3 regions of the Flexivirga lutea genome follow, and region 3 is predicted to be linked to each of the others. Evidence: predicted binding sites of a transcription regulator. Region 3 holds the regulator's gene; each other region holds the start of a gene.

Region 1 (6,327 bases), on a different contig from region 3:
GGGTGCGCAAGCACCCGACCTTCCAGCGACGCGGCGACGACCTGCACTGTTCGGTCGAACTGCCGATGACCGCTGCAGCGCTCGGCACCGCGCTGCCGCTGGACACCTTCGACGGCGAGCGTGATGTCGAGATCCCGCAGGGCACCCAGCCGGGTGACGTCATCACGCTGCGCGGTCTCGGGGTGACGCACCTGCGCTCGCAGGTCCGCGGGGACCTGCTGGTCCACGCCAATGTGCGGGTGCCCACCAAACTCGACCCGCAGCAGGAGGAGCTGTTGCGGCTGCTGGCCAAGGAGCGTGGCGAGGAGCGCCCGGAGGCGCGCTTCGGCCGGGTCGAGAAGGGGCTGTTCGGCAAACTGCGGGACGCCTTCCAGGCCAAGTAGCCGCCGGTGACCGCACGCCTCTTCTTCGCGACCGTCGGTGCGCTGCACGCAGCCGCCGTCGGCGGCACCGTCACGGTCAGCGGTGACGAGGCACGGCACGCCGTGGTGGTCAGCCGCCTGGCGGTCGGCGAGACCGTGCAGGTGGCGGACGGATCGGGCCGGGTCGCCGAGGGCCCGATCGTCGCCGCAGCCCGGAACGGCTTGACCGTGCAGATCGCGACTCTTCGCGAATCCCACCGTCCGGCAACCCGTTTCGTGCTCATGCAGGCGCTGGCCAAGGGTGGCCGTGACGAGCAAGCCGTCGAGGCTTCGACCGAGCTCGGCGTGGACGCGGTCATCCCGTGGCAGGCCGATCGCAGCATCGTCCAGTGGCGCGGCGCCAAAGCGGACAAGGCGCACGCGAAATGGGAATCACTGGTCGTCTCGGCCAGCAAACAGTCACGCCGCCCGACCGTGCCGGACGTCGAGCCGCTGGTGACCAGCCGGAGCGCACCGGCACGCCTGCAGGATGCCGACGCCGTCGTCATACTCCACGAGGAGGCGGACGTCGCGATCGGCGAATTCGACGTGCCTGCAGGAGAAGTCGTCGTCGTGGTCGGGCCTGAGGGCGGGATCAGCCCCGACGAACTGACGGCGTTCGAGGCGGTCGGCGCTCGCGCCATACGCCTCGGGCCGACGGTGCTGCGTGCGTCCAACGCCGGCCCGACAGCGCTCGCGGTCCTGTTGGCCCGCAGCCGCTGGTGATCAGCCGGCCAACTCCTGCGAGATCGCCGGCGCCAGCCGCGCGAAGCCGGCCGCGCCGGCCGAGGTCAGCGCGAGTTCGCGCGGGCGCGGACCGTCGCAGACCCAGGCACGGTCCCGCGCGGCGGACAGGATGGCCGCACCGAGCGCGCCGGCCAGGTGCTCGCGCTGCTCCGTCCAGTCCAGGCAGAAGCGCAGCGTCGGCCGGTTGAGGGCCTCGACCGCCGCGAGATCCACGCCCCAGGACGCCAGGTGGTCCTGCGCTCCGGGCCCGAGCTCGAAGCGATCGGCCGGGACCGGTGCCGACAGGCGGTCGCCGACCCGGCGGCGGGTGTCGGCGTGTGCGTCGAGGGCGTGCAGCACACCCGTGTCGATCAGGGCGGCGGTGATCGCGACACCGAGCCGGCCGGCGAAGTGGTCGTAACAGGTGCGCGCCGTGCGCAGCCGTGCCATCCGGGTGCCCGTCCGCAGCGAGGTGATCGGGGGCAGCGGGGTCATCGCGATCAACGCCTCATAAGCGGCGGCCACTTGCGCGTCGGCCAGATAGTAGAAGCGGTGCCGACCACTCACCTCCACCTGGACGATCCCGGCATCGAGCATCCGCCGCAGGTGACCGCTGGTGGTCGCGGCGCTGACCCCGGCCTCCGTCGCCAGGCGCGACGCGGGCAGGCGCCGCCCGTCGATCAGTGCGCCGATCATCCGTGCCCGAGCACGGTCGGCGAAGGCCGCGGCCACGTCCGCGACGTCCCGCTGCTGCTTCCCGGTCATGTCGCCATTCTCGCCGCCGGACGTTTCGCCGGCCACCGAAGCGTCCGCTGCACGGTTCGGTGAGCGCCGAAGGTTCACGGCGCAGGCTGGTGCGTATGACGACGACGGAATCCGCACCGGCCGGCACGGCGCAGGGCGGGCGTGGCCGCAGCCTGCTCATCCTGTGCTCGTCGATGTTCCTGGTATTGCTCGACGTGTCGATCGTCAACGTCGCGCTGCCCAGCATCGAGCGGGGCATGGGCGGCGGCACGGCCGGCGCGCAGGCGGTGGTCGACGGCTACACGGTGCCGCTCGCGGCGTTGTTGCTGACTGCGGGAACCGGCGCCGATCGGTGGGGCGCGCGTCGTGCGTTCGTCGTGGGGCTGGTGGCTTTCGGCATGGGCTCGATCGGATGTGCGGCGGCATCGACGCTCCCGGTGCTGGTGACCGGCCGGGTGGTGCAGGGCGTTGGTGCAGCGGCGATGTTGCCGGCCAGTCTGTCGCTCATCACCGCGATCTGGGAGCACCCGGACGAACGGGCTCGGGCGATCGCCGTGTGGTCCGGTGTCTCGGGCTCGGCGGTCGCGCTCGGGCCGCTGGTCGGTGGCGCGCTCATCGGCGTCGGCAGTTGGCGCCTGATCTTCCTGATCAATGCGCCCGTCGTGGTCGCGGCAACGGTGGGTGCGGTCACGTTGCCGCGCGGCCGGACCCAGCAGCGGCCGCTCGACCGGTTCGGCGCGGTGACCTCGACCGCGAGCCTGGGATGCGCGATCGCCGGACTCATCGAACTCGGCCGCGCAGGGACCAGTCCGGTCGGATTGCTCCTCGTGGCGGCGGCCGGCGCAAGCGGAACGGCGTTCGTGGTCGGGCAGCGACGCGCCGCGGCGCCGATGGTGCCGCGTGAGCTGTGGCGCAACCGCGAGTTGCTGCGGGCGTCTGCCGGATCGCTCGGGATGAACCTCGTCGGGAACGGTTCCCTGCTGGTGCTGGCCTTCCTGCTCCAGACGGTGCAAGGCAGGGACGCCTTCTCCGCCGGCCTGGCGACACTGCCGATGTTCGCGCCGCTGACACTCGTGCCGTTGCTGGCGCGCCGGCGGATGGTGCGGATCCGTCCCGTTCGGCTGATCCGCGCCGGGTTCGTCGTCGGCGTGCTCGGCGAACTGTCGCTGGCGCTCGCGGTATGGCGCGCACCGCACGCGCTGCTGCCCCTGGTCCCCGGGATGCTGCTCGCGGGCGTGGCGCTCGGCATGCTGGTGATGCCGCTGGTCGCGACGTCGGTGGCAGCAGCGCCGAGCGCAGCGGGGGTGGTGGGCGGCCTGAACAACGCCGCCCGGCAAACCGGAACGTCGTTCGGGGTGGGGTTGTTCGGTGCGATCGCCGGCTCCGTCACTGCACCCGGCGCCACCTGTCGTATGGCGTGGTGCTTCGTCGTCGGTGCCGGCGTCTGGCTGCTCGCGATGTGGCTGGCGGCAGGCCGACGAACGAAGCCGATCGAGTAGCGGGAGAAGCGGCACAGCGTCGATCGAGTAGCGGGGGAGCGAAGCGGAGGAGCGTATCGAGATCAGCGCCCGAATCCGCCAGAAGCTGTGTGGCCGAGCTCGCGCCCTGAGGAGTTCGTGAGGGACGAGCGAGCGTCTCGAAGGGCACGTGCGGAAACGTGCGTCGGTCGAGTGCCGGAGGAGCGGAGCGAGGGAGGCGTATCGAGACCACGCCCCCATCGGAGCCTGGCGACTGCGGACGCCCGGCAGACAGTCAACCAGTTAATCAGAAATGTGTTCGATGAAATACTAGCCGTTGTCAGTGCACTCCGGTATCCTGTGGGTAGACGAAAACACAGACAGGCCAGGGGGATTCACGCCATGAGCATCCATGATTCAGTGGTGGATGCTGCCTTGGTCGCGCAGCCTGGGCGTGGCCCGGAAGTGCTGGCGGTGTTGCAGGCGGCAGCGGTCGTGTTGGACGAGGTGCCGGGTGCGGTGCACCAGGTGGGCGGCGACCAGGAGGACGAACTGGTGGCGACGCTGTTGCGGCTGCAGGGCCGGTCCGCGCAGCTGGTCACCCTGGTGGCCGCAGACGCGGCCGAACGAGGCGCGGTCGACCGGTCGGACGCGGCCACCACGGCCCAATGGTTGGGCGCTCATGTCGGCGATGTCCCGGTCGAGCCGAAGACGGTGCGGACGATGGCCGCTGTCGCGGACGCGTGCCGGGCGCGGAAGAACACTGTCATCGGCCAGGCTCTTCGAGACGGGTCGTGCTCGGTCGAATCGGCACGGACCGCCCTGACGCAGGCGGACAAGGTGGGGCCGGTGATCCCGATCGCCGACCGTGACGAGGTGTTGGGCTGGTTCCTGCAGGTGGACTCTTCGCTGGGGTGTGCCGGTCTGACCCGGCTGACACGGGAGATCCTGGCCTGTTACGCCCCGGACAAGCTCTCCGACGACGACGAGAAGCTCGACGACACCGAGACGCTGTCGTGGTCGACGACACCGACCGGGATGACCCGGCTGGTGGCCGAGTTGTCGCCGGCGAACGCGGCCATTCTGAAGGAAGCGATCAACGCCAAGTCCGCGCCCGATCCGGCGAAACCCGATGCCAGCACGGGTCACGGGTCGGGTGCCGTCTTCGGCCTCGGCGGCGCCGACACATCCGAAGCCTTCGATCCGTCCGCAGGTTCGGGTGAGCCGGTGCGTGATGAACGCTCGGCGGGCAAGCGTCGGGCGGACGCGCTGATGGACCTGGTCGGTGCCGGCGCCCGTGCCGCGGCGGGGGACGGTGTGCAAGCCAGTGCCGCGACAGTGTTGCTGACCATCGGGTTGGACACCCTCACCCACGGCAGCGGCCCCGCGCACACCAGCACCGGCGACGTGATCGATGCGGGCGCGGCGCGGCGGTTCGCCTGCACCGCCGACCTCATCCCCGCCGTCCTCGGCGGTCCCAGCCGACCCCTGGACGTCGCACGGCGACAACGCCTGGCCACCAAGGCCATCCGGGCCGCGGTGATCCTGCGCGATCACGGGTGTACCTTCCCCGGCTGCGACCGGCCACCCGGGTTCTGCGAAGTCCACCACGTCACCCCTTGGTGGGCCGGCGGCCACACCTGCCTGACCGACTCGGCATTGTTGTGCGGCAGGCATCACCGCACCGTGCACCGGCAGGGCTACCTGGCCGAGATCCGACCCGACGGCGTGCACTGGGACCTCACACCCGGCCTGATGCCCGGCCACCACACCGCGGCAGCCTGAGCCTTGAGGCGCAAGAGGGCTGTGGTGACATTCGGAGCGGTCCGCGTCGTCGATCTGCCTTCCCGGTGGTCGATCGGCGACCGCAACGAGCTCCCGGCACGACTCATGCGGCAGGGGAGTTCCGCCGTCTGCAACGATCAGTGGATTGGCGACGTGGTGGAGCGCACTGCCGATCGGCATGAGCAAGCTCGAGCGGTGACGGGGCTCTGTCGCGGAGATACGAGAGCGAGGTCTTCTCGGCGGACCGATGGGTCCTACGGGGCGATCGGGCAGCAAACGATTCGAAGGCGTCGGTCATCGCCCGTAGAATGGGACGCACGATGACAAGTGATGATCATGATCCTCAGCCCGGGTCGCTGAAGCGGTCGGCCGACAACACCGGCACCGACCCCGGCGCACCGGGCGACGTGCACGCCCAGCACACCATCGAGGTTCCGCCGGACGTGTCGATGGTGACGCTCCTCGGGCCGCGCGACGAGTTGCTACGCACCATGGAGCGGGCCTTCCCGAAGCTGACCATCCACGTGCGGGGCAACGTCTTCCACCTGGCCGGCCCGCCCGCCGACATGGCACTGGTCGAGGAACTGCTCGACGAGCTGCTGACGGTGCTGGACGCGGGCCAACAGCTCAACCGTGACGCCGTCGAGCGCTCGATCGGCATGCTGCGGGCACGGACCCGCGAGCGTCCGGCGGATGTGTTGACGATGAACATCGTCAGCAACCGCGGTCGCACCATCCGGCCGAAGACGTTGGGGCAGAAGGAATACGTCGACGCCATCGACGAGCACACCGTGGTCTTCGGCATCGGCCCGGCCGGCACCGGCAAGACCTACCTGGCGATGGCCAAGGCGGTCGCCGCGCTGCAGGCCAAGCAGATCAACCGGATCATCCTCACCCGGCCGGCGGTCGAGGCCGGGGAGCGGCTGGGCTTCCTGCCCGGCACGCTCAACGACAAGATCGACCCCTACCTGCGGCCGTTGTATGACGCCCTGCACGACATGATCGACCCCGACTCCATCCCACGGCTGATGGCCGCCGGCACCATCGAGGTGGCGCCGCTGGCGTACATGCGCGGACGGACCCTCAACGACGCGTTCATCATCCTCGACGAGGCCCAGAACACCTCGGCGGAACAGATGAAGATGTTCCTCACCCGGCTCGGCTTCGGCTCCAAGATGGTGGTCACCGGAGACGTCACCCAGGTGGACCTGCCC
Region 2 (6,327 bases), on a different contig from region 3:
CGGCTGCGACGGCGTCTCGACGCGACAGCACAACGAACCGGCCGGCGGGCAGGACGTCTGGCATCTTCACGTGCACGTCTTCCCCCGAAGGAGCGGTGACAAGTTGTACCAACGTCACGACGACGCCCGGTGGGTGACCCCAGCTGAACGGGCCGGGTATGCCGAAAGGCTTCGCACCGTCTTAAAAATGCCGACTACGTTCTCTGCGATCGAAAGACCGGCGAACTGACTTGATCGTGTCTCGCTAGACGATCGTCTAACGAGCGCCCGCAGCACCGCCTTCCCGGTGGCAGCGGCTGGCTGTCACACCCGCCCTCTAGCGTTCGGGTTGAGGAGGCCGAGGGTGCAGAGAGGAAGTCGCGGATGCAGTGGCAGACGGCTCTTGAGAAGTTCGCAACTCGCACCCAGCCTTCGCTGCGTTGGATGCTCGTCGGTTCCGCAGCAACAGCACTGCACCAGGTCCCGGTTCGCCCCGGTGACGTTGACATTCTGCTTCACCCGGCCACTACTGACCGGGAGATGCAACGACTGTCCGACGCGTTGAAGCCATTTGTGGGCACCCCGGCCTCTCCCACCGCAGTGCTCGACACCTTCACCAGTTCGCCGTCTGCACCGTGGGCATTCGACGGGGACTGGACATTTGGGCGGTGGCGGCTGGCCGGCACCAAGGTTGAGGTCGCCCGGATCATGACGCTGGCCGAACCCAACTGCATCAACGAAACGATCGGCGAAGCAGTCTGGGCAACTCGCGAACTCATCCCATGGCGCGGCTTGACACTGCCCGTTGTCCCCTTACAGGTCCAACTAACGACCTGCCGCAATCGGGGACTTACCGACCGAGCCGATGCAATCGAGCATCGGCTCGCGCTGACACGCGGGTGAGGATGTCTCCGTAGGCGATCCGCTTGCGGCGACGATGGTGAGTGACAGGCAGCAGCCACATCGGTGTGCTCCGAAGGCTTGGCCCAGCAGTGGCTGTCAGTGCTCTCGAAACTCACCGACATTTCTGCTGCCGGGCTCGTTCCAAGTGCTGTCGAGACTCATCGACAAATGCTCTCCAAACTCACCTACACAGACAACTGGATGTACCCCAGGATGGAAGCACGGCGCAGGGAAGAGGCGGCGCCCTGCCAGCCAAGGCGCACGCATCTGCGGCGAAGGGTGCGTCATCCCGACGCGAATGACACGGACGATCCGTTGGACAGAGTTGCGTTCGGGGTCGTCCTCAGGCTGCTGCGGTGTGGTGGCCAGGCATCCGGCCAGGTGTCAGGTCCCAGCGCACACCGTCGAGTTCGACGACTGCGGTGTAGCCCTGACGGTGCACGACCTGGTGATGCCGACAACAGAGCAGGGCCGAGTTGGTCAGCGAGGTTTCGCCGCCGGCCCACCACGGTCGGACATGATGCACCTCGCAGAACCCGGGCGGTCGGTCGCATCCGGGGAAGCTGCAACCACCGTCTCGTAGGATCACCGCGGCTCGGATTGCTTTGGTTGCCAACCGTTCTCGACGCCCAACGTCCAGTGGGGCGCTCGGTCCGCCGAGCACGGCCGGGATCAGGTCCGCCGAGCAGGCGAACCTACGAGCAGCGCCGGCATCCACCGTGTCACCACCGGTGGTGGTCGCGCCGCCCTGGCCCTTGCTCAATGTCTCCAAACCCATCGTCAGCAGCACCGTCGCCGCACCCGCCTGGGTGCCTTCCCCGGTTGCCGCACGGGCACCCGCGCCGACCAGGTCCATCAGCGCGTCGAGGCGGCGTTTGCCCGGAGATCGCTCATCTCGCACCGGATTGTCCTGCGACTGATGGTCTGAGCCGCCGAGCCCGAACGCTGAGCCTGGAGTGTCATCAGCGGGTTTCGCGGGGCGCGGCGCGGATCCCGCAGTGACCGCGTCCTTGAAGATCGCCGCATTCGCCGGCGACAACTCGGCCACCACCCGGGTCATCCCCGTCGGTGTTGTCGACCACGACAGTGACTCGGTCCGCTCGAGTTTCTCGTCGTCCTTGGACAGCTCGTCGGGTGCGAACCGGGCGATGATCCGCCGAGTCAGCTGCGTCAACCCCGCAGACCCCAGGGCCGGGTCGATCTGCAGGAACCAGCCGAGCACCTCGTCGCGCTCTGCTGTGGGTATGACGGGGCCGACCTTGTCCGCCTGCGTCAACGCGGTCCGCGCCGACTCCACCGAACATGCACCCTCCAGCAACGCCCCTTTGATGACGGTGTTCTTCCGGTCTCGGCACGAATCTGCCACCGACGCCATCGCTCGCACCGTCTTGGGCTCCACCGGAACGCCCTCGATGTGCTTGCCCAGCCATTGTGCGGTGTTGGCCGCGTCGGACCTCAGCAACACGCCCCGCTGGACAGCGTCCGCGGCCACAAGGGTGGCCACCTGCGCGGACCGACCCTGCAATCGCAGCAGGGCGGTCATCAGCTCGCCCTCCTGGCCCTCGCCCAACTGATGCACGGCGCCCGGTACCTCGTCCAACACGCGTGCGGCGGACTGCAAGATGGCGAGCACTTCCGGCCCACGACCAGGCTCCGCAATCGGGGCACTAGGCGCCGTCGAACGATCGATGCTCATGACGTGAATCCCCTTCCCCCATAGACGTTTTCGCCTACTTACAGGGTACCGGAGAAGCGTGTCAATGACTAGTATTTTATCGAACACATTTCGGTATTTCTGTATGCTCAGGGCCGCCCCCTGTCGTGCAGTGGAGCGAGCCAGAGCCTTGCGGTCAGCCTGCGAAGGTGCCGACCACGGCACCGGCCAGCGCGGCAAGTTCAGCGGGCCGAGCAAGGCACTTGCTGGCCCGTAGTCCTGAGCCGATGACGACTGCGGCCGGTGCATTCGCGACCTGCTCGTCGACCAGCACCGGCCAGTCGGCCGGCAGACCGATCGGCGTGATCCCGCCATACTCCATGCCGCTCAGGTGTACGGCGTCGTCCATCGGCGCAAAGGAGCATTTGCGCACGTCGAGGAACTTGCGTACCGCTCTGTTGACGTCGGCGCGCGTGGTGGCGAGCACGACCACTGCGGTATACCTGCTGACGTCGCCGCGGCGGCCGAGGACGACCACGCAGTTGGCGGACAGTTCGGGCGCCGATCTGTATGCCGCGCAGAACTCCGCCGTGTCGGCGAGCGTCGGGTCGATTTCGCTGACTTCCAGGCTCGGGACCGCATCTAGCATGGCGGCGACCGGCGCAGCGAGTAGGTCTGTGCGATCGGCGGCTGCATGCCAGTCGAGGGTGCCGCGTCCGTCGGGTGTGTCAGGCATGGCGCCACGATAGGCGCGACGACAGGTGACGCCGAGGGCGCCATACGTGGTGCAAGTCACACGGTGCGACCATGAGGGTATGGAGCTGCCACAGGTTGCGTCGATGCCGACTATGCCCGACTCGATCACCATCTACGAGGTCGGAGCGCGGGACGGGCTGCAGAACGAGAAGGCCGTCGTGCCGACCGAGGTGAAGGCACAGTTCATCGAGCGGATCATCGACGCCGGGCTCGAGACTGTCGAGCTCACGTCGTTCGTGCCGCCGTCGTGGATTCCGCAGCTGGCCGACGCGACCGAGCTGATGGAACGACTGGGCGACCTCGGCAAGGGTGCCCAGCGACCGGTGCTGGTGCCGAACGAGCGCGGCCTGGACAACGCGCTCGCAGCGGGCGTCGGTGCGGTCGCGGTCTTCGGGTCCGCGACCGAGACCTTCGCTCGCAAAAACCTCAACCGGTCGGTCGAGGAGTCGCTGCGGATGTTCGCGCCGGTCGTGGCGCGCGCCAAGGACGCCGATCTGTGGGTGCGCGGCTACGTCTCGATGTGCTTCGGAGACCCGTGGGAGGGCCCGGTGCCGATCGAGCAGGTGTTGGACGTCTGCCGCAGGCTGATGGACCTCGGGTGCGACCAGCTGAGCCTGGGCGACACCATCGGCGTCGGCACTCCGGGTCATGTCATCGCACTGCTGGATGCGTTGCAGGCCAAGGGGATCGGCACTGACCGCATCGGCGTCCACTTCCACGACACCTACGGGCAGGCGCTGTCGAACACCGTGACCGCGCTCGGTCACGGCGTGCGCGTCGTCGACGCCTCCACCGGTGGCCTCGGCGGCTGCCCCTACGCCAAGTCGGCGACCGGCAACCTGGCCACCGAGGACCTGGTGTGGATGTGTCGAGGTCTGGGCATCGAGACCGGTGTCGACCTGGACAAGCTGGTCGCAACATCGGTCTGGATGGCTGAACAACTGGGCCGTCCGTCGCCGTCGCGAGTGGTGAAGGCGCTGGCGGGTTGAGCGGTCCGGACGACACACGGCGCGACGGCGCGTAGGTTGACCATCAGTCCGACGTATCAGTCAGACGTCCGCGCGGGCGCAAACAGCAATGAGGAGTTCACCCATGAAGTCTGGTCTCATCACCGACAACTTCGATCACTCGGTGCGGCCGCAGGACGACCTGTTCGGGCACGTCAACGGCACCTGGCTCGACAAGACCGAGATCCCGTCCGACCGCGGCCGGTACGGCACCTTCGATCGCCTCCGGGAGAGCGCGGAGGAGGCGGTCCACGCGCTGATCGAGGAAGCGGCCGAGTCCGACTCCGAGCCCGGCACGCCGCGCCGCCAAGTCGGTGACCTCTTCGCATCGTTCATGGACGTCGAGCGCATCGAGAGGGCGGGCGTCGACGCCCTCGCCGACGATCTGGCCATCATCGAAGCCGTGGCGTCGACCTCGGATCTGCTGCGGGCCTGCGGGCAACTCAGCCGCCGCGGTGTCGACACCTTCATCGGCTTCTATTCCATTGCCGATGCGAAGGATTCGGCGCACAACATCCTCTACGTCATGCAGGCCGGCATCGGTCTACCCGACGAGTCCTACTATCGCGAGGACGAGCACGCCGAGGTGCGAGAGCAGTATGTCGCGCACATCGGCCGGCTGCTCGGGCTCGCGGGACTGGACGGCGGACAGGCCGACACGATCATGGCGCTGGAGACCCGCCTGGCCAAGGCACACTGGGACCGGGTGGCGGCGCGCGACGCGGTGAAGACCTACAACAAGCTCTCCCGTGCCGAGCTGGAGAAGCTCACCCCGGGCCTGGACTGGGACGCCTGGCTGGACGGCGTCGGGGGAGAGGCGCGGATCCTCGATCCGGTCAACGTCGAACAGCCCTCCTTCCTCACCGGATTCGCCGAGGCGTTGTCGGAAGAGTCGCTGGATGCCTGGAAGTCATGGCTCACCTGGCGGCTGGTGTCGGACCGGGCGCCATACCTGCACGAGGCGATGGTGGACGAGCGGTTCGACTTCGCCGGGCGCACGCTGTCCGGCATACCCGAGAACCGTGAGCGCTGGAAGCGCGGTGTCTCTCTGGTCGAGTCGCTGATCGGCGAGGCCGCCGGTCAGCTGTATGTCGAGCGACACTTCCCGCCGCACGCGAAGGCGCGGATGGAGAAGCTGGTCGCCAACCTCGTCGAGGCCTATCGCCGCGACTTCGAGACGCTGTCCTGGATGAGCGAGACGACACGCGCGAAGGCGCTGGAGAAGCTGGCGAAGTTCACGCCGAAGATCGGTTACCCGCAGGAGTGGAAAGACTACTCCGACATCGAGATCCGCGCGGACGACCTGATCGGCAACATCGCGGCATCCACCGCGTGGGAGGTGGACCGGATGCTGCGCCGGGTCGGTGATGAGGTCGACTCGAACGAGTGGTTCATGACCCCGCAGACGGTCAACGCCTACTACATGCCGGTGATGAACGAGATCGTCTTCCCGGCCGCCATCCTGCAGCCGCCCTTCTTCGACGTCGAGGCGGAGGACGCGGTCAACTACGGCGGCATCGGCGGTGTGATCGGTCACGAGATCGGGCACGGCTTCGACGACCAGGGATCGCGGTACGACGGCGACGGCAACCTCGTGGACTGGTGGACCGACGACGATCGCAAGCGTTTCGATGCGTTGTCGCAGAAGCTGATCGAGCAGTTCAACGACCTCGAGGGCCGCGACGCGCCGGGCAACAAGATCAACGGCGCCCTCACCATCGGCGAGAACATCGGCGACCTGGGCGGCCTGACGATCGGATACAAGGCGTTGCAGATCGCCCAGGAGACCCAGGAGTCGCCCGAGCTGGACGGTTTCACCCCGGAGCAGCGCTTCTTCCTCGGCTGGGCGCAGGTGTGGTGCGGCAAGGCGCGTGAGGCGGAGGCCAAGCGACTGCTCACCATCGACCCGCACTCGCCGGCGGATGCGCGCGCGAACGTCGCACGCAACCTGCGCGAATTCGCCGCAGCCTTCGACGTTTCGGAGTCCGACGGCATGCACCTCGACGAGGAGGAGCAGGTGCGCATCTT
Region 3 (6,327 bases):
CCTCCTCGACCGCGCGCATGAACTCGTCGGTGACCCGGACCGAGTTGTTGGCGTTCTGGTATTGGACCGAGGTGATGTCCTTGCCGCCGAGATCCATGTCGAAGCCGGCGTCACGCAGCGCGCGGATCTTGTCCTCCTCGCGCGCCTTGGTCTCGACGAACTCCTCGATGTCGGGGTGGTCGACGTCCAGCACGACCATCTTGGCCGCGCGACGGGTGGCGCCGCCGGACTTGATGGTGCCTGCGGACGCGTCCGCACCGCGCATGAACGACACCGGCCCGGAGGCGGTGCCACCGGAGGACAGCAGCTCCTTGGAGGAGCGGATGCGGGAGAGGTTGAGGCCGGCACCGGAGCCGCCCTTGAAGATGAAGCCCTCTTCCTTGTACCAGTTGAGGATCGAGTCCATGGAGTCGTCGACCGAGAGGATGAAGCACGCTGACACCTGTTGCGGCGACTTGGTGCCCACGTTGAACCAGACCGGGGAGTTGAAGCTGAACACCTGGTGCAGCAGGGACCAGGTCAGCTCGTGCTCGAAGATCTCGGCGTCGTCGTCGGTCGCGAAGTAGCCGTGTTCCTTGCCGGCGCGCACATAGGTGAGCACGACCCGGTCGATGAGCTGCTTGAGGCTGCTCTCCCGCTGTGGCGTGCCGACCGCGCCACGGAAGTATTTGGTGGTGACGATGGTGGAGGCATTGAGCGACCAGCTGTCGGGGAACTCCACACCGCGCTGCTCGAAGATCGTCTCGCCGGTCTTCCAGTTCTGCTGGACGACATCGCGCCGCTCCCAGGTGACCTCGTCATAGGGGTGCACCCCGGGCGTGGTGAAGATGCGCTCGACGGTCAGGCCCTTGCGCGCGCCGCTGCCGCGTCGCGCCTTCGAGCCCGCGTCTGCCGTGTCGGTCATGTCCAACTTCCTTTCCCGCCCGAAGGCGGTCGACTGTGCTGCGGGATGTGTTGTTGCTGTGTGGTGAGTGGTGTTGCCGTGGTGCTGCGGACTGACGTGGAACGTGCCTCAGTCGCCGGCGGGTTCGCGGCCCGCGGCGTGATCTGGCTCCACGCCCGTCGCCGGACGTTCGGCACGCAGCAGCGCGATGGCGGCCTCGAAGTCCTCGAGGTCGTCGAAGGCCTGGTAGACCGAGGCGAAACGCAGATAGGCGACCTCGTCCAGGCTGCGCAGCGGGCCGAGGATCGCCAGACCCACGTCGTGCGCGTCGATCTCGGCCGCCCCCTGGGCGCGGATCGACTCCTCGACCTCCTGCGCGAGCAGCGCGAGTTGGTCCTCGCTGACCGGGCGGCCCTGGCATGCCTTGCGCACACCGACCAAAACCTTCTGGCGGCTGAACGGCTCGCTGGCACCCGAGCGCTTGACGACGGTGAGGCTCGCAGTCTCGGTCGTCGAGAAGCGCTTACCGCAGTCGGGACACTGCCGGCGACGCTTGATGCAGGTGCCGTCCTCGCTCGTGCGACTGTCGACGACGCGACTGTCGTCATGACGGCAGAACGGACAATGCACGGTCGACTCCTCTCCCGGGAACGCCGCCCACGATGCGCCGCCACGGACCCGCACCCTGTGGACGAAGCTGTGGGTGAACGGTGGACGATCTGGGGACAACGCGCTCTGGCATGTGGACTAGATGTGGACGAATCCCATCGGTGTAACTACTAGATATAGGGATCTTAGGCCGGTCCCACCACAAGTGCAAGAGCCGTCCGCCATGCCGCGAAACGCCCTGGTCAGGCGCCTGGAACCCGCGCGTCACGTCCCTCACCGGGGCGGCGCACGGACACCGCTGCAATCACTCAGCGCGGCAACCGCAGCTGCTGTCCGGCCACCACCTGCAGGCCGTTGAGGTCGTTGGCCAGGGCCACCTTGGTGACCGCGTCGGCGACCGGCATCGACGGGTAGGCGCGGTGCGCCACCTCGGACAGCGTCTCGCCGTCGTGGACGGTGACGGTGTGCGTCACCGGCGCGGAGGTGGTGGCCCAGGCGCGGGCCGCCGCTCCCCCGCCCACCAGCATGACCACAGCGACGAGCGCCACCAGCAACCGGCGACCGCGGGCCGTCAACCGCAGCCCGCTTGCGCCATCCGCCGCGTCGACACGGACGCCGACCCGCTCGCCACCGCCGCTGGCCGCCTGGCCGGTCGGAACCACCCGCAGGTGCCGACGACGCCCACGGCCCTCGGGGACCTCGGGGGGCTCGGGGGCTCGATCGGCCGGCGGGTCGACCATGACGTCCCACGGTGCCACTGCACTCATCTCTTCCTCCTGAAACCTCGGCGCGACCGGATGCGCACCGTCCCTGCGACGGACCTGGCCCGAACAAGCGTGCGATCGGACACCTGTCGGATGTATAGCACGGACGTTCGACATCGTCGAGACACGCGTCGTACAGATGTTTGGAAACTGTGTCCGAAACCCATACGCTGTTTTCACGAAGCCAAGGCAAGCACCGAGCACCGACAGCCGGCGCCGATCCAGCTCCACATCCAGCACCCACTCACCGCACGGACCACGGTCCGCACGGACGCTCGCCGGCCGCTTCGAGCGAACTGTTCGCCGAGGAGGAGATGACAGCGATGGCACAGGTGCACGAACTTCCCGATCGCGCCGGAGAGAGCCTGACCACCAGGCAGCGCAAGGTGCTGCAGGTGATCCGCAATTCCGTGGACCGGCGCGGCTACCCGCCGAGCCTGCGCGAGATCGGGGACGCGGTCGGCCTGACCAGTCCCAGCTCGGTGGCGCACCAATTGACGATGTTGGAGCGCAAGGGTTACCTGCGCCGCGACCCCAACCGCCCCCGAGCCATGGAGGTCATCGACCCGGACGGCACCGACACCCGCGGCTACCGCGGCGGCTCGAGCGTACGCAGCGCCGAGGAGTCGGGCGTCGACGAGACCGGGCTGGGCGACGCACGACCCGAGGCGTCATACATCCCCGTCGTGGGGCGGATCGCTGCGGGCGGTCCGATCCTCGCCGAGGAGGTCGTGGAAGACGTCTTCCCGCTGCCCAAGCAGATCGTGGGCGAAGGTGACCTCTTCCTGTTGAAGGTCGTCGGCGACTCGATGGTCGATGCGGCGATCTGCGACGGCGACTGGGTCGTGGTGCGCCAGCAGCCCACGGCGACCAACGGCGACATCGTGGCGGCGATGCTCGACAACGAGGCGACGGTCAAGACGTTCAAGCGCACCCGGGGCAAGGTGTGGCTGATGCCGCACAACGACGCCTACGACCCGATCGACGGTGACGATGCGACGATCCTGGGCAAGGTCACCGCGGTCCTGCGCCGGGTCTAGACCACCCCACCACGTTTCTCCCCCGCTGCGTTCCTCCGCATACGTCGCGGCGGCCCCCGATCTTCGTGTGAGGCGTGGATCGGAACAGCTCAGCCGGTCAGCGCGGCGGCGAGCGCCGTCAACGTCTCACCCAGCGGTGCATCGACGCGCACCGACACCTCCTCGTCGGTCGCGCGCGTCCAGCCATGGGTGACCACGGCGACCGGGATGCGCTCCCGGACGGCGCGGCGGATGAATCGATAGCCCGACATCACGGCCAGGGACGAGCCGAGCACCAGGACCGCACGTGCCGCGTGGACCTGCGCGAAGCAACGCTCCACCAGAGGCTTGGGCACGGATTCGCCGAACATCACCACGTCGGGTTTCAGCAGGTCCGAACCGCAGACGACGCAATGCACCAGTCGGAATCCGCCGATCAGTGACTCGGCGATCGCCACGTCCCCATCGGGTCGCAACGGACCGTCCGCCGACCGGTCGAAGTCGGGGTTGGCCAACTGCAGCCAGGCGTCGACCGTCGAGCGTTCGTAGCGTTCGCCGCAGTGCACGCAGACCACGTGCGTCAGGCTGCCGTGCAACTCGACCACGTTCCGGGCACCGGCCGCCTGGTGCAGTCCGTCCACGTTCTGGGTGATCACCGGACCGACCAATCCGGCGTGTTGCAGCGCGGCCACGGCACGATGGCCGTCGTTGGGCTCGGCCGCCGCGAAACGCGGCCAGCCGACATACGAACGGGCCCAGTAACGCCGCCGCGCGGCGGGGCTGGCGAGCAGTTCCTGAGCCGTCATCGGCTGGAAACGGCGCTTGCCGTCAGCGCCCCGGTAATCGGGGATCCCCGAGTCGGTGGACAGCCCCGCGCCGGTCAGCGCCAGCACCCCACCGCCGGCGACCAACTCGGCCAGGGCTGTCAGGTCGGTTGTCAGATCGCGGGCCACCACAACGGCAAAGCTCTCACATCGGTTCAACTACCCGCGATCGCGGCACTCGTGGCAGCGGTGGTGGCAGCGATCAGGGCAGCGTTCGTGGCCGCCTGTGCACTCTTGATCGCCGCCGCCGCCGCGCCCGCGGTCCAGTCCTGCTCGCCCACCGCCTTGGCACGTCTGGTCAGCTCCCGCCCTGAGACGCCGAACTGCCGGGCGTCATACACCTTGGTCACCGCGTCGGCGGCGCCGAGGAGTGCGACCGTGGACCCGGTGTGCAGATCCGGCCGGGCGGTGCCGGCGAGGACGCGTCCGGCGGCGTCCAGCAGGGTCGCGCGAGCAGCCAGGTCGACGACCGGATGCTTCTCGGGGCGCAGGAACCCTCCCGGCTGGTGCCGGACCGCGCCGTCGGCGACCAGCCGGTGGTAGACGCGGTCGGCCATCCCCTTGGCCAGCGCGGGCAGTGCGCGTTCCGGTTTCTTGCCCGCCTTCTGCACGAACACGGCCAGCGCGTGATCGAGCAGGGGGTCGCCCCCGGGCCGGCCATCGATGACCACGAGCCGGCCGCCCTGCACCGCAACCCGCTCGTATGCCGCCAGCTCGCACAGCACCGCCCCGGAGAGTGCCAGATCGAGTGGAGCGTGTCCGGTCAGCCGGCCACCCTCGGGGCTGGTCGCCATGAGCAGAAGTTCCGCACAGATCAGCATTCACCGACAGTACGTCGCACACGCTCGCCACAGATCCATCCGCGGACGGACAAACTCCGTCGCAAGGATTAGCAATCACGGAAAATTCGTCCCTGTGGATAACCCGCTGTTATCCTCGTGATCATGATCGATGCGGCGGGACTCAGGGTCATCAAGGCCATCAGCGACCACGGCAGCTTCACCGCCGCGGCCGCCTCGCTGGGCTATTCACAGCCGGCCATCTCGCAGATGGTCCGTCGCCTCGAGGACCGCACCGGCACCGTCCTGGTCGAGCGGCTGGGTCGCAGTGTGCGGCTCACCGAGGCGGGCCAGGTGCTGGCGCGGCACGCCAGCCCGGTGCTGGCAGCACTGGATGCTGCCGAGTCGGAGGTGGCGGCGATCGCGGGCCTGCGGGCGGGCCGCGTGCGGTTGATGGCCTTTCCCTCCTCCTCCTCGACGCTGGTGCCGCGAGCGCTGGCGCTGGTCAAGCAACGGTTCCCCGACGTGCAGGTGAGTTTCACCGAGGCCGAGCCGCCCGAATCCCTGGCCGCGCTCCGCTCCGGGGAGTGCGACGTGGCGGTGGCGTTCGCCTATGAGGGCACCGACCTGGCACGCGGCGAGGAGGACATCGACTCCTTCGTCACCCGCAAACTGCTCGACGACGAGGTGCGGCTCGCGCTGCCGCTGGACCACCCGAAGGCGAAGTCCCGGAAGGTCAAGCTCGCCGACCTGGCGAGTGAGCCCTGGATCGCCGGCTGCCCGCGCTGTCGTGGCCACCTGTTGTCATTGGCCGAGCGGGCCGGATTCAATCCCGACGTCGCGTTCGAGACCGAGGACTACGTCGCCGTGCTCGGGCTGGTCTCCGAGGGCCTCGGGGTCGCGCTGGTGCCGGACCTGATCCGCCGCTCCGCCGGCAATCCGGGTGTCGTCACGGTGCCGATGGATCCGGCGTCACGCCGGGCGGTGTATGCCGTCACCACGCCGGACCTGCAACGCGTGCCTGCGGTGTCGGCCACCCTGGACGCCCTGTGCGAGGCAGCGCGGTCCAAGAACGTCTGCTCCTGAGCACCGGGTGGCTCGTCAGGGCCGGGCGACCAGCGGCACACCGTCGCGCGCGACGATCGCCACGTCCCCGCCCCGGTCCGTGCGCTCGACCGTCGAGCCGCTGTCGCGCAACAGGTCGAGCGTGCGCGGCGCAGGATGGCCGTAGTCGTTGTGTGCTCCCACACTGATCACCGCGATGGGCGCGCGCACCGCGCGCTCGAGGTCGGCGTCCTGGTTGGCCGATCCATGGTGTGGGACCTTGAACACGTCGATCGGCGGCGCCGCCGGCAGCCGGCGCAACTGCGCCAGGATGAGGGCGGCGGCCTCCCGCTCGATGTCACCGGTCATCAGCAGGCGCAGACCTCGCGTGCGCACGTCGAGCAC

The links. The regulator LexA, encoded in region 3, represses DNA repair genes until DNA is damaged. The targets are predictions, from matches to a motif close to TCGAACANNTGTTCGA.
Region 1: the regulator LexA is predicted to act here: its motif matches at 3,636-3,651, upstream of ACYVBN_RS13940 (HNH endonuclease signature motif containing protein).
Region 2: the regulator LexA is predicted to act here: its motif matches at 2,478-2,493, upstream of ACYVBN_RS07630 (HNH endonuclease signature motif containing protein).

Annotation. Positions count from the first base shown of each region.
Region 1 is NZ_BAAGZB010000003.1:258,335-264,661, forward strand. Features, by position in the region: gene dnaJ (molecular chaperone DnaJ) at 1-383, shown strand, start outside; gene ACYVBN_RS13925 (16S rRNA (uracil(1498)-N(3))-methyltransferase) at 390-1,127, shown strand; gene ACYVBN_RS13930 (helix-turn-helix domain-containing protein) at 1,128-1,892, opposite strand; gene ACYVBN_RS13935 (MFS transporter) at 1,988-3,370, shown strand; gene ACYVBN_RS13940 (HNH endonuclease signature motif containing protein) at 3,731-5,113, shown strand; gene ACYVBN_RS13945 (PhoH family protein) at 5,434-6,327, shown strand, end outside.
Region 2 is NZ_BAAGZB010000002.1:254,002-260,328, reverse strand. Features, by position in the region: gene ACYVBN_RS07640 (HIT family protein) at 1-229, shown strand, start outside; gene ACYVBN_RS07635 (nucleotidyltransferase family protein) at 364-882, shown strand; gene ACYVBN_RS07630 (HNH endonuclease signature motif containing protein) at 1,226-2,461, opposite strand; gene ACYVBN_RS07625 (YbaK/EbsC family protein) at 2,733-3,272, opposite strand; gene ACYVBN_RS07620 (hydroxymethylglutaryl-CoA lyase) at 3,352-4,281, shown strand; gene ACYVBN_RS07615 (M13 family metallopeptidase) at 4,385-6,327, shown strand, end outside.
Region 3 is NZ_BAAGZB010000001.1:769,657-775,983, reverse strand. Features, by position in the region: gene ACYVBN_RS03725 (vitamin B12-dependent ribonucleotide reductase) at 1-904, opposite strand, end outside; gene nrdR (transcriptional regulator NrdR) at 1,013-1,513, opposite strand; gene ACYVBN_RS03715 (hypothetical protein) at 1,801-2,259, opposite strand; gene lexA (transcriptional repressor LexA) at 2,580-3,296, shown strand; gene ACYVBN_RS03705 (SIR2 family protein) at 3,386-4,231, opposite strand; gene ACYVBN_RS03700 (GOLPH3/VPS74 family protein) at 4,255-4,920, opposite strand; gene ACYVBN_RS03695 (LysR family transcriptional regulator) at 5,044-5,964, shown strand; gene ACYVBN_RS03690 (ComEC/Rec2 family competence protein) at 5,980-6,327, opposite strand, start outside.